Regions from separate parts of the Colwellia sp. BRX8-5 genome, predicted to be linked through region 1. Evidence: riboswitches for the same ligand, from Rfam matches in the RefSeq annotation. Region 1 holds a riboswitch; the other holds the start of a gene.
What was found. Region 1 has a riboswitch for lysine ahead of lysC (lysine-sensitive aspartokinase 3). Riboswitches for the same ligand answer to the same signal wherever they lie in the genome.
Positions count from the first base shown of each region.

Region 2: another riboswitch for lysine. It lies ahead of dapA (4-hydroxy-tetrahydrodipicolinate synthase); the one in region 1 lies ahead of lysC (lysine-sensitive aspartokinase 3).

Region 1 is NZ_JACGVR010000014.1:86,257-94,029, reverse strand. Features, by position in the region: gene pdsS (proteobacterial dedicated sortase system histidine kinase) at 1-905, shown strand, start outside; gene queE (7-carboxy-7-deazaguanine synthase QueE) at 910-1,584, opposite strand; gene queC (7-cyano-7-deazaguanine synthase QueC) at 1,664-2,323, shown strand; gene lysC (lysine-sensitive aspartokinase 3) at 2,398-3,750, opposite strand; lysine riboswitch at 3,862-4,060, opposite strand; gene H4J62_RS11310 (GNAT family N-acetyltransferase) at 4,226-4,633, opposite strand; gene H4J62_RS11305 (hypothetical protein) at 4,694-4,978, opposite strand; gene H4J62_RS11300 (hypothetical protein) at 5,069-5,476, opposite strand; gene H4J62_RS11295 (DUF6435 family protein) at 5,615-5,794, shown strand; gene H4J62_RS11290 (hypothetical protein) at 5,899-6,519, opposite strand; gene deoA (thymidine phosphorylase) at 6,791-7,773, shown strand, end outside.
Region 2 is NZ_JACGVR010000002.1:100,843-108,615, forward strand. Features, by position in the region: gene H4J62_RS01985 (PLP-dependent decarboxylase) at 1-201, opposite strand, end outside; gene H4J62_RS01990 (2,3,4,5-tetrahydropyridine-2,6-dicarboxylate N-succinyltransferase) at 228-977, opposite strand; gene dapA (4-hydroxy-tetrahydrodipicolinate synthase) at 1,008-1,940, opposite strand; lysine riboswitch at 2,031-2,202, opposite strand; gene H4J62_RS02000 (DsbA family protein) at 2,329-3,579, opposite strand; gene H4J62_RS02005 (methyltransferase) at 3,802-4,836, shown strand; gene H4J62_RS02010 (sensor histidine kinase) at 4,880-6,496, shown strand; gene arcA (two-component system response regulator ArcA) at 6,698-7,399, shown strand; gene H4J62_RS02020 (Hpt domain-containing protein) at 7,476-7,773, opposite strand, start outside.

The DNA of each region.
Region 1 (7,773 bases):
TAGCGATTATGTTATTGGGTGCTTTCGCTTTTTTCTTTTTTGCGTCACGTATTTCAAATCGCATTCGCCAACTGCGTAATCAGGCAGAAATTGCTATTGATGAACACGGTCGAATCAATAACGAGATAGCCGAGAGTATGCAAGTATCAACAGCCAATGATGAAATTGGCGACCTCTCTCGCAGTTTTTCTACGGCAGTAAATCGTTTAAGCCAGTACAATCATTACTTAGAAAATATGTCGTCACGACTCTCACATGAACTCCGCACCCCGATAGCGATTGTTAGAACATCCTTAGAAAATTTGTCTTTACAAGCCTTACCTGAGAAAAGTTCCGCTTACATTGACCGTGCCCAAAGTGGTATTAATCGCTTAAACAATATATTAACCAATATGAGTGAAGCGACTCGTCTTGAACAAATGCTCAATCAAACTGACAAGGTCAGTTTTAATGTCTTTGACGTGCTTAATGGTTGTGTACAAGGATATCAGCAGATATACCCTAACTTTACTATTGAGTATTTGGCCTCAGATAAAAAAGTAATGTTGGCGGGATCGCCTGAGCATATAGCGCAATTATTAGATAAGGTTGTCACTAATGCCGTAGAGTTTAGTGAAGATAGTAAACTTTTCATAACTACAGCGTTGAAAAATAAAGACATCACCATTCACGTTAGCAATAACGGCACGTTATTACCCGACACGATGGAAGAGCGACTTTTTGATTCTATGGTTTCAATGCGTGAAACACCGCAAATGAAAGAAGATAAGACCCCTCATTTGGGATTAGGCTTATATATTGCCCGTTTGATTTGTGAATTTCATCAGGGGCATATCGTGGCAAGTAATCATCATAATCCGCAAGGTGTCACGGTGTCGATTACTTTGCCATTGCAGGTAAAGTAATTATTTACTCTATACCTAAATATTTATGTACTTGAACGGATAAACGCCAATTATTTTCAATACAGCTTTTTATTGCTAACGCTGTTGCCCGTTCTTTTTGGCTAATCGGTTGCAAATAAACTTGGGTGTTAACAATATTATGTTCGGCTAATAACGCTTTTAAGTCGTCTATATGCTGCTCAGTCGCCACTGGATGTTTAATTTCATTGGCACGTAACATCGCTGAGTTTAATATTTTGTAGCCACCCTTCATGTTTACTTTGGGTGAAACAGTCACCCAGCACTTATCCGTCACCTGTATTTCAAAAGTACCCGATGTTTCTAATTGACAACTAAAACCATTGGTTTCAAGTACTTGGCACAGAGGGAGTAAATCAACCATCGCTGGCTCACCGCCTGTGATAACAATGTGTTTGGCTTGATAACCTTCTGCCGTTATCATCGCTAAAATATCTTTAACCGTAAGCGCTGACCACGTTTGAGATTCAGCTTCTTTTGTTAACATAGCATTCGGTGTTACTTCATCTTCAAGGTTTATTGCCCAAGTATGCTTAGTATCACACCACGAGCAAGCAACGGGGCAACCTTGTAAACGGATAAAAATTGAAGGTTGACCGGTAAAAGCGCCCTCTCCTTGAATAGTTTCAAATAATTCATTAATTTTGTATTTTACGGTCATCGGGGTTTTTGCCTGTTTATTGCTGGTGTAAATTGAAGTAAAATGCGCGATATTAATTATACCCTAAGAGACTTTAGAAATGACAAACAAAGTTGTTGTTATTTATTCTGGTGGCATGGACTCATTCACTGTTCTTAATCGCGCCTTGCATGATGGCAAAGAAGTGTTCGCATTAACCTTTGATTACGGACAGCGTCATGTCAAAGAAATTGAATTTGCCAGTACGGTTTGTCAATCACTTGATGTAAACCATAAAATTATCGATATATCATCTATTAATCAATTACTTGCTGGTTCTTCATTAACCGACAATATTGATATTCCTGAAGGTCATTACGAAGCTGAAAGTATGAAATCAACGGTTGTACCTAACCGTAACATGATTTTGTTATCACTTGCGGTCGGTTATGCCGTTTCAGTGGGGGCTAGCCAAGTTTATTACGGCGCACATTCAGGAGACCATGCAATATATCCTGATTGTCGTCCCGAATTTGTAATGAAAATGAATGAGGTGTGTAAAATAGCTAACTACGAGTCAGTAGAAATATTTAGCCCTTATTTAACGGTTACTAAAAGTGATATTTTAACCGATGGATTAAAAATGGGCTTAAGCTATGATAATACTTGGACGTGTTATAACGGCCGTGAAAAAGCCTGTGGAAAATGTGGTGCCTGCCAAGAGCGTTTAGAAGCTTTCAGTGATAATAATGTTACCGATCCGTTAAGTTACGAATCTTGATAAATAAAAGATAAAACACGGCAAGGTGTTTTATCTTTTTTCTGTACTGACCAAAGAAATATTACGCTTAAAGCTTATGAAAATAAGGCATTGTGTAGCTTTTCAACGGTTTCATTTGCTTGTTTCTCGTCGACTAAGAAACATAAGTTATGTTCACTGGCGCCATGACAAATCATCCGCACGTTTATCCCTGATATAGTTTCAAAAATACTGGTACCAACGCCATTACTGCGATGCATTTTATTTCCTATAACCGCTATTAACGATAAACCGTGCTCTACGGTGACTTCACAAAGCTGTTCTAATTCTTCAACAACGGTTGAATTTAAAAGCGCTTGCGTCGACCCCGTTGGATTATCAAAGGTTAGCGCAATACTGATTTCACTGGTGGTAATTAAATCAACACTCAGTTCATGTTTGGCTAAAATACCAAAGACTTGTGCAAGAAAACCACTAGCATGTAGCATAGCAGGACTCTTTACCGTTACTAATGTTTGCTCTCTACGTAAGGCTATTGAGCGGTATATTGGGCTCGATTCAACAAACTGTTGAATGCGTGTACCCCCCTTCTCTGGTTCCTTACTTGAACCAACAAAAACCGGAATATTCTTTCTCATCGCAGGAATGAGTGTTGCCGGATGAAGAATTTTTGCGCCAAAGGTCGCCATTTCAGCCGCTTCGCCAAAACTGATTTCTTTAATAGCACGGGCATGCTCGGTAATACGTGGGTCTGTGGTAAAAATACCGACAACATCAGTCCAAATAGAAAGATTATCGGCATGTAACGCTTCGGCTAAAAGTGCCGCACTGTAATCAGATCCACCACGGCCTAGGGTTGTCGTATGACCGTCCTCGTCTTGACCAATGAAACCTTGGGTAACGATAACTTTATCAACCAGCAAAGGCATAAGAAATTGCTGTGCGTTATTAGCGAGCATCTCAAGGTTAACAACGGCTTTACCGTATAATGCGTTGGTTTTCATAACTTGGCGAACATCAAACATTTCGCCATTAACACCAACAGATTTAAGGACTTGTGCAAAGATACATGAACTCATTTGTTCACCAAATGACAAAATTGCATCGGCTATGCGTGGGCAATAATTAAGTGATTGCGCGTTAGAGAACTCGCTTAACTCATTTAGCAGTTGATCAATTTGAAAGTTTAGCTGTGTTTCTTCAGCTAAATGTTGGGTAATATTAAATTGGATAGCGCGAATACTGCTAATGATTGTTAATTGTTCATGCTGAGATACATCTTTTTGACTTAAACGAACCAGTAAATTAGTAACGCCTGAACTTGCAGATACGACAACAACTTTGTTACTTGCATCGTTTTTAATGATCTGAGCGCATCGTAACATCGCTTGATGATCAGCTAGACTTGTGCCGCCAAATTTTGCAACAGTAAAAGGTAATAATGACATCTAAGGTCTCCCTAATTAAGCCCCCAGTAATAATTATAGGGTAACTTTATAAACTTCAAGGAAGAGCATGGCTGAATTAAGAAGTGTTCTTGGTAAGATAAACTAAACTTTTCAGCCAGAAGCTCTCCACCATAATCTAATTAGCACTTAACATACTAACTAGAGGTGACAATCCTAGGGATTCAGCCCTAGTAACCGAATAAATAACGCCACTCGCTAATTACTCTCGGCAATAGTCTCCCTCAATAACAGTCAAAAGAATGGTGGTTCTTCGTGTTATCTACCTAGCTACTGCTCCTCTTCTGGTTGATTATTAAAAACATACAATTTGAGTATTTATTCTAATAACCGACATGTGGATTAAATCCTATCTGTAATAATAAATCAACAGGCTAAGTCGATCTTTTTTAGAAATAATAGCTTAATAGTATTACCCATAGTTCAACTAAAGCATGGCTAGGCTTTTATATAAAAATTAACGGTTGCTGCAGCGCATTAATTTTATACCACCGACATCCGTTGAAAAACCAAGATTTTTATAAAAGCTCTCCAGTTCAGGTAAGCAATATAATTCAAAATGTTTTACTTTGATTAATTTATCATGGTTTTTAACCAGGCTCATCAATTGCTGACCGATACCATTACCGCGATGAGAGGCGCTTACAATCACATCAAAGATTATTGCTTTATAGATAAAGTCGCTTAGAATTCGCGTAAAACCAATGAGCTCATTGTCTACATCGAGAATACCAATACAAATTTGAGAACCACGAATACAATTTTGAGTGTCTTCGAGTGAGCGTTCTTTACCCCACCATACACTTTTATAAAGCTGGTGAACTTGCTTTATATGGTCGTCAGAAAATCTATAAATTATGGTCATCTTTAATTTTTAAACTCAATATTCACTGACCTATTAACAGACAGTAATTAGCCAGCAACATTATTTAATAAGGGTAACACCCGCAACTTCTACCACTGTTTTTGCATCAGCACGTTCAATAACTTTTAATAGTGTTGTTTGAATAGTTTCATCTTTTCTCGCATCACCTTTACTGGTAAATTTTTGCTCTTGTGGAGCATCACCTTCAGCGGCAATAAAACCAACCACAACTTCAGTAGCACAATCAGCTGACTGACCAAAATAAGCTAATGAAATTTGTGGGTAGCCTTGAAATCCTTTCTTAACTCTTTTATCAATACGTTTAGTCGATTTGTCTAAGTTCATAATAATTATCCAAAAAATAACGCGATATTCGCGCGAATAAAACAATAGTTATCTAAAGTCATAAGTGATTTATCAATATAAGCTAACCCACTACAACACATGCTGAACCCATAAGATGAATATCAATACTACATGAGGAAATGCAACAGTAGGCCTAATTGATTGACAGGCATATTCTTTAATTAAGGTAAGACCTGATAAGCTAACTTTATGATATTCAGAGTTAAATTGACATACATTTTCACTACTGTCGGCTGAAATATATTTTTCCAGCTGTAAAAGCCGTGTCTCAATACGTGATTGAAATGTCTTCCAAACAGCATCTTGAAGCCATAAAACGACTAAGATTAAAAAGATAGGAATCGTGATTACATTCGATATAATGGCTATTAGTAAAACGATAACGGCAATAAGTTTTATATAAAGCGAATGTTTCTCATAGCTGTCAAACTGATTTTGGAGTAAGGACCATTCTGAGCTGAATTTATTTTTTTCCATTTTTCCCTCTTATAATGAGAATAAATTTTTGCAACACGTAGCACGATACAATAAGTTTTTAATTAAAATGTAAATAATAAAAACTAAAATCGATTTGTATACGTATAACTAACAGTAACCAACTCAATGGTAAATAAAATGTTTGGGATATTTAAAAAAGACCCGATAAAAAGATTAAATAAACTCTATGAAGCTAAGCTTGAACAAGCGATGTTTTCGCAAAGAAATGGAGATATAAAGTCATATTCGATGATCACTGCTGAAGCAGAAAAAATAGCCGTGCAGATTAAAGATTTAGAAAATTCACAAAAGAACTAACGCGCTAATAGCGAACACCCCGCCACTTCATTTAAGGTGATGGCGGGATTTTATTGTTTTCCCTTTTAAACCCGGTATTTATCTGCTTGCGGTCTTCAGTACACTCAATTGATTAATAATTCGTAATGATCAGCCTTTTTGGTAAAGCCAACCCGTCTCAAGTAAAGTTCATGAGCATCATCTGATGGCTCGACGATTAAATGTTTAATACCTTCTTGTCTTAGTTGATTTTCTTCAGCAGAGAACATAAATTTGGCTGCTTTAAAATCTCGGTCTTCGGGAATGATATAGTCGAGTAGCACTTCAACCTTACCGTCCTCATCTAACTCCCGATAAGCAAATAATCCTACGGGTTTCATGTTCCTAAACAATAACAATACCACGGCATCATCAAGTTGCTGCCACTGAAAGTTTTTACATAAGCCAATGATATCTTTACCGTAACGTTCCTTTAACAAGTTGAAAAAAGATGATTCCACTGATTTTAATTTAATTAAATCAAATTGATCTTTTTCTTGATAAATACGGATTAAATAGTATACATCAACCAAAGCTATCCAACCGTTTAAAATAAAAACAGGGTAGGCATCAATAAAGTACCCGTAAACACTAAAGGCAGCAGCACCAAATAAATTTATCCAACGCAATCGTTTGATATTAGACATCATTAACGATAAGGCAATTAGCACACTTGCAACATAACCAAAGGCTTCTAACAGGGACATGACAATACTCTTTTAGTAAAACAACGGGCATAGTATAATAATCTGACCAATTGGTCAGAAAAACACGATTAGATCTTGACACATGAGTCAGGAAAACACAATATATGGCTATTAAATGTATTAAACAGCTAGTTATGGCTCAACTATAATACTAAATAAAAGCAATACATAGCTATGCTATTAGCAACCAATTAACAAATTAAAAAGCATGGACGTTTACATAATTGTTACCTAATGCTTTTCAACTCAATTATTATCTAAAGGGATCACTATGCACTTACCTCAAAATATCATTCGTCAAAAACGTAATAAACAAGCTTTAACTGTAGATGAAATTCAATGCTTTGTTGACGGTCTTAAAACAGGTGATTTCACCGATGCACAAGTTGGCTCTATGGCTATGGCTATTTGGCTTAATGGCATGACAACCGATGAAGTTGTTAATCTAACCATGGCTATGCGTGACTCGGGTACGGTTGTTGATTGGCATAATAAATTAAACAAACCCATTGTAGATAAACATTCAACGGGTGGTGTTGGTGATAAAGTAAGCTTAATGCTAGCACCAATAGTCGCGGCATGTGGGGCTAATGTGCCAATGATTGCAGGACAAGGTTTAGGTCATACTGGTGGTACGGTTGATAAATTAGAGGCCATCCCTGGTTTTAATGTTCGCCCTAGCCTTGCAGAGTTCCAAGCAACAGTTAAAGAGCAAGGCACAGCAATTATTTCACAAACCAAAGATTTAGCACCAGCCGACAAACGTCTTTATTCAATTCGTGACGTAACGAGCACAGTAGAATCCATCCCATTGATCACCGCTTCTATTTTATCAAAAAAATTAGCAGCTGGCCTCGAGTCTTTAGTCATGGATGTAAAAGTAGGCAATGGCGCGATGATGGCCGATATTGAATCAGCTCAAGCATTAGCTCATTCAATTGTCTCAGTCGCCAATGGCGCAGGAACACCGACACAAGCATTAATCACTGATATGAATCAACCGCTGGGAACCACAGTGGGTAATGCGCTTGAAATACAAGAAACTATAGATTATTTGACCGGAAAATATCGTGAACCAAGGTTGCATGAAGTCACGATAGCCCTTGCTGCTCGAATGTTATTAACCAGTAAAATAGCCCGTGATATTGAACAAGCAACAACGTTGGCCGAAGAGGCATTAACATCAGGTAAAGCCGCTGAAATATTTGGCAAAATGATCACCGCGATGGGTGGCCCAGCTGATTTATTAACTCA
Region 2 (7,773 bases), on a different contig from region 1:
CGGGTTCGCTTTTACCGCAAACCATAACTTAATGACGTCTTGGCGTTGTAGTTCGGCTAAATGGGCTTTAAGCGCATCAAGATGATAAACAAAGTAACCTTCTTGCTGGCTACTTTCAGGTTGTTGCTTTGTTAACTCAGCGCTTAATTCAAGCGCCGAAGGAGAATCAAAACAATAGGTAGTATTTACTAACTCAGACATGATATTCCTGCTTTACCTTAGAGGGCTTAACGTAAAATAGACTCGAGCTCTAACGAGGCATTACTTTTTTCATCGCGATATTTAACGATTAATGCACAAGCCATATTTAAACCGTGCGTTTTCGCCCACGCCCCTGAAACCGGACGTGTTCCTGGCACCACTACAGCACGTTCAGGAATATCAGCACCTTTTTCAAGCATCACTTCATTCACACAATCGTAAACAGGCACTGACGCTGAAAGTGAGACACCTGGCGCTAAAACAGCCCCTTTTTTAACAACAATACCTTCGACAATGACCACACCAGCACTTAGAAAGGCACCATCTTCGATAATAACAGGGCTTGCACCAACCGGTTCTAAAACACCACCAATTTGAACAGCGGCAGAAACATGAACATTTTTACCTATTTGGGCGCACGAGCCAATTAATGCATGGCTATCAATCATAGTACCTGTATCAACAAAAGCCCCAACATTAATGTAAGCGGGTGGCATAATAATGACACCAGGAGCAACATGCGCACCACGGCGAACTGAAGAACCACCCGGTACTAATCGCACTTTATCGTCAGCGGTAAACTCACGCGCAGGTAAATTATGTTTATCGACAAACCCCTTATAAATGCCATCAAAAGCAATGTTTTCGCCCGCTTTAAATGCTGATAATATAGCTTCTTTTACGGCTACATTGGCCTGCCAATTTCCTGCTTCATCTTGATTTGCCGCACGAACAGTACCTGCTTCTAATTGTGTTAATGTTTCTTGCCAATTCATTTTAAATTCTCATGTTAATACTTAAAGGGATCACTTAGCTTGAGTTTCAAGCCATTGATTAATTAATTTATCTGATGCTAACAGCGAGTTGCAGTCGTTAAGTTCTAAATGGGTTAACGGCGCACGTAAAAAGGGAGTGTTGATCATTTTATTTTGGTGCATTAATACTTTTACGGGTATGGGACTTGCCACCTGAAAAAGCTCATCGACCGCATTTTGCCAAAGTGGAAATAAACCTTGAGTCTCACCAGCTAGTGATAGCTCGACGTATTGATGAGTCGCTGCCGGCCAGACATTACTACAAACCGAAACTAACCCTTTTACACCTGCTTGTGCTAAGTAAGGCATCATGGCGTCTTCACCACTATATAGGGCTATATCTGGACAATACTGGCGATAGGCGAGTACCTGATTTAAATCGCCACTGGCTTCTTTTAACGCCCAACAATGCTGATGATTTTGCACCGCCTGTAAAGTTTCAATAGCAATAGAAACACCGCTACGAGAGGGGACGTTATATAACATACAGGGGAAGTTGGCGGCATCAAGTAAAGCACTAAACCATTGCGTTTGACCTATCACACCCGGCTTTGCGTAAATGGGACTACCAAGTAAGTAGGCTGAAATAGGTAATTTATTACAAGCTGTTATCCAATTAATTTGCTCGGTTAACTGATAACCGCCAACAGCAACCATTAAAGGTGCGCTTAGTGATAATTGGCAAACGAATTCAACAATCTTAACTTGCTCTTGCGATGTTAAGGCCAGGCCCTCTCCTGTACTACCTAGCAAGACAATACCATTACCGGCGTCAGACTGACTAATAGCTAATTGTTTGAGGCTTGGAAAATCGATTTGACCATCATCAAGTAATGGCGTAATTAATGCGGTCCATAAAATAGTATGATGAAGCGTTGGGTTAGCTGTTAAGCTAATTTTTTTTGATAGTTTTATTTGATTCATTTCTCTCGAACTCTGTTCGTTCGGAGAACTTTTAGGCGTTTGTAATAACCAAGATAACAATCACTTATGTGAAGAGCATTAGGCTTTACAAAGGCCAGAAGCTCCCCACCAAGTTGGTGACAATTGTTAGGATTCAACCCAAACAACCGATAAGTAAATTATCAAAAAATTACTTACCTCGGCATTAATCCCCCTCGTTACCAATCATTAGAGCTTGATCTCTTTATGATAACTACCTGGTTAATGCTCCTCTTCTGGCCCTTTATCATAAGTTTCGCTTGTTTGAAAAAACAAAACTTTATTGAATTCAGGACAACAACATTAGAACATTTATTCTAATGTTGAGTCAATAGTGCTCTAAATGAAGATAATACGGATATATTATATCTTATGAAACAATGATCGCTTGTTCAATTTGTGCCAAGCGGTCTTGCCCCCAACAAATAACATTTTGAAATCGAAAACAAGGCGCTCCCCATAACCCCATGCCATCTAAAGTACTTTGGTTGGTATCAGACCATTGTTGCCAGTCATGTTCATTATTATATTCTAACGCTTGTAGATAATTGATTTTATGCTGCTGACATAAAGATTCGATTACCGATTTATTTGATAAGTCTAAACCGTCAACATAAATGGCCTTAAACGCAGACTTAATAAAATCGAGTTCTTTATTTTGTTGTTCTGCATACGAAAAAATTTGAAAAGCATTAAAAATACCTTGCCCTAAAGGATCTGCAATACCGGTAAAAGGAATATTAAGTTTTTTAGCTTCACGACTGGCATCAAAAACAGCATAACGTTCTTTATTTTCTGTCGTGGTTAACCCCCGCATAATCAAAGGTAATAACGGCTTTATCTTTAAAGGGATCTGATAATGCTGACTTAACTTTTCTGCTTGTAATAAACCAATGTAAGAATAAGGGCTTCGTAATGAAATAAAGGCTTCTAATATTTTCGTGTCAGCGATGTCAGCGATGTCAGCTGCATTATCTTTCACTTGTTGCTCAGCAAAGACTAATTTATTTTTTTGATAAACAGCAACACTGTCATCTTTTGCTAAACCAAAGTCAGCCAAACGTTTTTCTAGATGCTCAAGCCTATCAATACCAACAAACCATTGCCCCGCAATAAAAATAGACGAAGGTAAGTAATGCCCTTGTTTAACTAAACGTATTAAATTTTTAATTTGATAATTTATTACCGGTGTAGAAGCATGATAGTAGTAATCAAAATCATTCGACCAAGTCTGTTGAAAGAGTTGCCAAGCATTATCGAGTGTTTTAGGTCGCAACTGCCACATTTGCTGACCAGTAAAGAGTGATTCTTGAGTCGGTCGTTGCGTTATTTTTTTCAATTGATATTGATCAGCAATAAAGTTGGCATCTTTTATTGCCCAAGTGCGCATTAATTTGGGATCGATAGTTACCCCTGGAACACTTTCATAGACTAAGAACAATTTAAATTGAATATTGAAACGTTGCTCTAGCTCTGGTAACACTTGAATCAGCATAAAGCTATAAGGGTCATTAAGTGCTAAGTAAACTTCAGCGACAGGTGTTTTTCTAAACCAGTTAGGGACGGTAAAATAGCGAAATTTTAATAACCATGCACGCTTATCACTGCGTATTAGTTTCACTTTAAACCAAGTAAAAAATTTAGTAAAAATAACCCACTCCCTGAATTTTATATGGTGATTTGCAAATTTATTATTCGCCTTTCTGACATGATAATAATATTCACGTAGAATAGCGGCTATTATAAACATATCTTTTCGTTAAGCGTATAAAATACCGTTAATTAATTTAGGGTATAAGTTATATATTTATGAATGCCATAACCCAATTATTTGAGAATAACTTTGTTAGATAACATCAATCAATTATTGCTGCGTAATCCCGATTTACTAAAAGCAAAAGCGCCATTATTTATCAACTTACCTATTGACGATTTTTTTGAAGAATACCATGCACTTCACCCTCAAGCAGTGATGACATGTTATAACACGAATTATCAATCACATTTACAAGCCAAACGATTAGACCTCACTCAAATGACTGCGGTATTTAATGTCTATTATCAAAGTAAGACTGCCCACGACTTAGTGATTATTCAGTTTCCTAAAAGTAAGGCCGAGTTAACTTTTATGCTCGCGATGATAAAAGACTCGATAGCAAATGAATGTTTAGTTTTGGTTGTCGGTGAGAATAAAAGCGGTATTAAGTCATTAGCAAAGTTGACCGAACAACAGCTTGGCGATTGTGCAAAAATTGATGCTGCTCGCCATTGCTTATTATTCGCAAGCAATATACTTGCGACGCAAGAGTCTTTTATCTTAGACAACTGGCTAAAGCCATATTCTTTTATGATTAAAGACACAAGTGTAGATGTGGTTGCCTTGCCTGGTGTATTCAGTCAAAACGGCCTCGACATTGGCACTCAGGTATTGTTGGAAAATTTACCAAAGAAAATTACCGGCGAGCTACTCGATTTTGGCTGTGGTGCCGGAGTCATAGCCAGTTACTTGGGTAAAGTTTTTCCTGAGATTAAGTTACACTTACTTGATGTCAGTGCCTTAGCATTATATTCAGCGCAAGCAACATTGAAATTAAATAATTTAACTGGTCACGTTTTTCCATCAGATAGCTTGTCAGATGTAAAAGGTAAGTACGATTACGTTATTTCAAATCCACCCTTTCATCAGGGCCTTAAAACCAATTATCAAGCAACAGAGACATTCCTTTCAAAAATAAAACCCCATTTAAAACCGAAAGGACAAGTCACTGTGGTGGCAAATAGTTTTCTCCGTTATCAACCCATCATGGAAGAGGCGATTGGAAGAACACAAGTTTTAGCTAAGCAAAAGGGCTTTTCTCTTTATCATTGTTCAATTTAATTGCTCAATATAAAATTTAAGTTACTATAAATATATGGAAAAAATGAAACGCATTCACTCATTAAAGAAAAAACTGATGATTATGATCATCGGTTTCATTGTATTGTTTGTTACTCTTTCTTCTTTTATCATCGCTAATTCATTTATTGAAGATACAAAAGAAGACGCAGCGACTAATACAAAATATTGGGCCGAGCTTATCGCTAATGCCAGCAGCACCAATCTTGTTAATGATAAAACGCTGTTAACTGATCATTATTTATCCATGCTTAAATCTGTCCCTTATATTAATCACGTTCATATTTATAAAGTATCCCCTGAGCCTGAAGGCATAGTGTTTTTTGCGAACTATAATAAAAGTATGAGCTCACCTATACTTGAAAAAACAGATAGAATAATGGAGTTATCTTCGGTAAAGATAAGTACTTATATTATAGAGCTTATGGTACCCATTACCCAGCAAGATAAAAAAGTTGGCTACGTTTATATACAAGTTGGTACTGACTATATTAAACGTATAACAAACAACATGTTCTTGCGTTATAGCGTCATTATTTTCATGCTTATTTTAGTGACGCTTTTAATAACAATAATACTCAACCGCTTTATTACCATTCCTATGTCAGATATGGCAAATAAAGTACAAGATATTTCGAAACATAAACAGTTCAATTTACGCATTGAACAAATGCCTTTTAAAGAGCTCGATATTCTAGCGCGCAACATAAACATCGTACTCAATAGAGCTGAAACACAACTTGCTAAACTCTCCGATGCCAAGCAACTCACTTATCAGCAAAACAAAGATCTTGAAAATAAAGTCAATAAACGTACCCAAGCCTTGAAGGATTCCAATAATGAATTACTTTCAACATTAGAAAAATTGCATCAGTTTCAAGGGCAACTTGTTGAAAGTGAGAAAATGGCTTCGTTAGGCGATATGGTTGCCGGTGTTGCTCATGAAGTAAATACACCGATAGGTTTAGGCGTTACAGCTTCAACATTATTATCGGATCGCTTATTAGAAATAAAAAAAGCTTTTGATGATAAAACCTTAAAATCAAGTCAATTGAAAAAGTTTCTTGTTGAAGGTGAAGAAAATACCGCAATTATTTACCGTAACTTGAAGCGCGCTGCAGAATTAATTGCCAGTTTCAAAAAAGTTGCTGTTGACCAATCAAGTGAAGAAGCACGAACATTCAATATCAAAAATTTGTTTGACGACATATTATTAACGTTAGCCCCACAAATTAAAAAGTTACCTTTTATTATTAATGTGGACTGTCCAAGCGAACTCGTCATAAAAAGCAAACCCGGTCCTATCAATCAAATAATTATTAATTTAATACAAAATTCTATTAATCATGGCTTTGATGACAGAGACCATGGTGTAATTACCATACAGACTAGTATTTCTAGCGATATGCTTACTATTGACTATCAGGACGACGGTAGGGGTATTGAGCCTTCTATTATGAATAAAATTTTTGAGCCTTTCACCACCACAAAAAGGGGTTCGGGTGGCAGTGGCTTGGGCTTACATCTGGTGTATAATTTAGTCACACAAGCACTAGGTGGAAAAATATCCTTTATTAGTGAAATTGAAAAAGGGGTTAATTTCAAAATTATTATCCCAACACAAGTCATTAAAGAAGATTAAAGCTGTGCTGATAAATATTTGTTGAATAAGAAGAAACTAACAAACTTGATTGTTTTTTAGTTAGTGGTTCTATACCATACTAATAATTGTATAAATAATTAACAAAATAAGCATTAGTAACATAGCGTTAATATAATTTTCAGCTATAACTAACATACCGTAAACATTATTGCTAAATACATAAAGAATGGAAAAAAAAACATGCAAAAACCTCACATACTTATCGTAGAAGACGAAGATGTTACACGCTTTAACCTACGTAACTTGTTTGAAGCAGAAGGCTATCAAGTATCAGAGGCTACAGACGGTGAGAGCATGGATACTCAATTACAAAAAAACACCATTAATTTAGTCATCATGGATATTAACCTTCCGGGTAAAAATGGCTTATTATTGGCAAGAGAATTAACCAGCAACAACGAGCTAGGGTTAATATTTCTTACCGGTCGTGATAGTGATATAGATAAGATACTTGGTTTAGAAATTGGTGCTGATGACTATTTAACAAAACCATTTAATCCACGTGAATTAACAATTCGAGCTCGAAACATTCTTAACCGAATTGGTCAGACAAAGAATGAAATTGAAAAAGCAGTGATCACTTTCAATAAATGGTCACTCGATGGTAATTCAAGAAAAATGACCGCACCTGACGGGCAAGTTTTATCTATACCTCGCGGCGAATATCGCGCTCTACGTTTATTAATTGAAAACACGGGCCAAATTGTTACTCGCCAGCAATTGATTAAAGAAATGACCGGGCGTGACCTTCGCTCAAATGACCGTACCGTTGATGTAACGATTAGGCGTTTACGCAAACATTTTGAATCGGTACCTGACGCTGCTGAATTAATTAATACCATTCACGGTGAAGGATATCGTTTTATTGGCTCTGTAGATTAAGCGCGCTTTAACAATAAATAATTAAAAAAGGGGAAGCAATAATTGCTTCCCCTTTTTTAATTGTCTTAAATCATGGTTATTTTGAGTCTAACCATACTTTAAAAGCAGTAACGGCATTTTTATTTATCTCATTCAACTCAGAGATAAAGGCTGATTTTTCTGGCCATTGCCCGGGTAATTTTTCAATTGCCACCAACTTAGCATGAGCGGTTAACAAACCAACACTGCCAGTTGCACCTTTCATTTTATGGCAACGTTCTTGCCATAATACTTGTGACTCTTGTGCAATCGAATCGATAATGTCTTCAATATAGGTCTTTGATTGCTCAATATATAAGTCCAACATCTGTTGCACAATATCTTGTCCTAAGCTA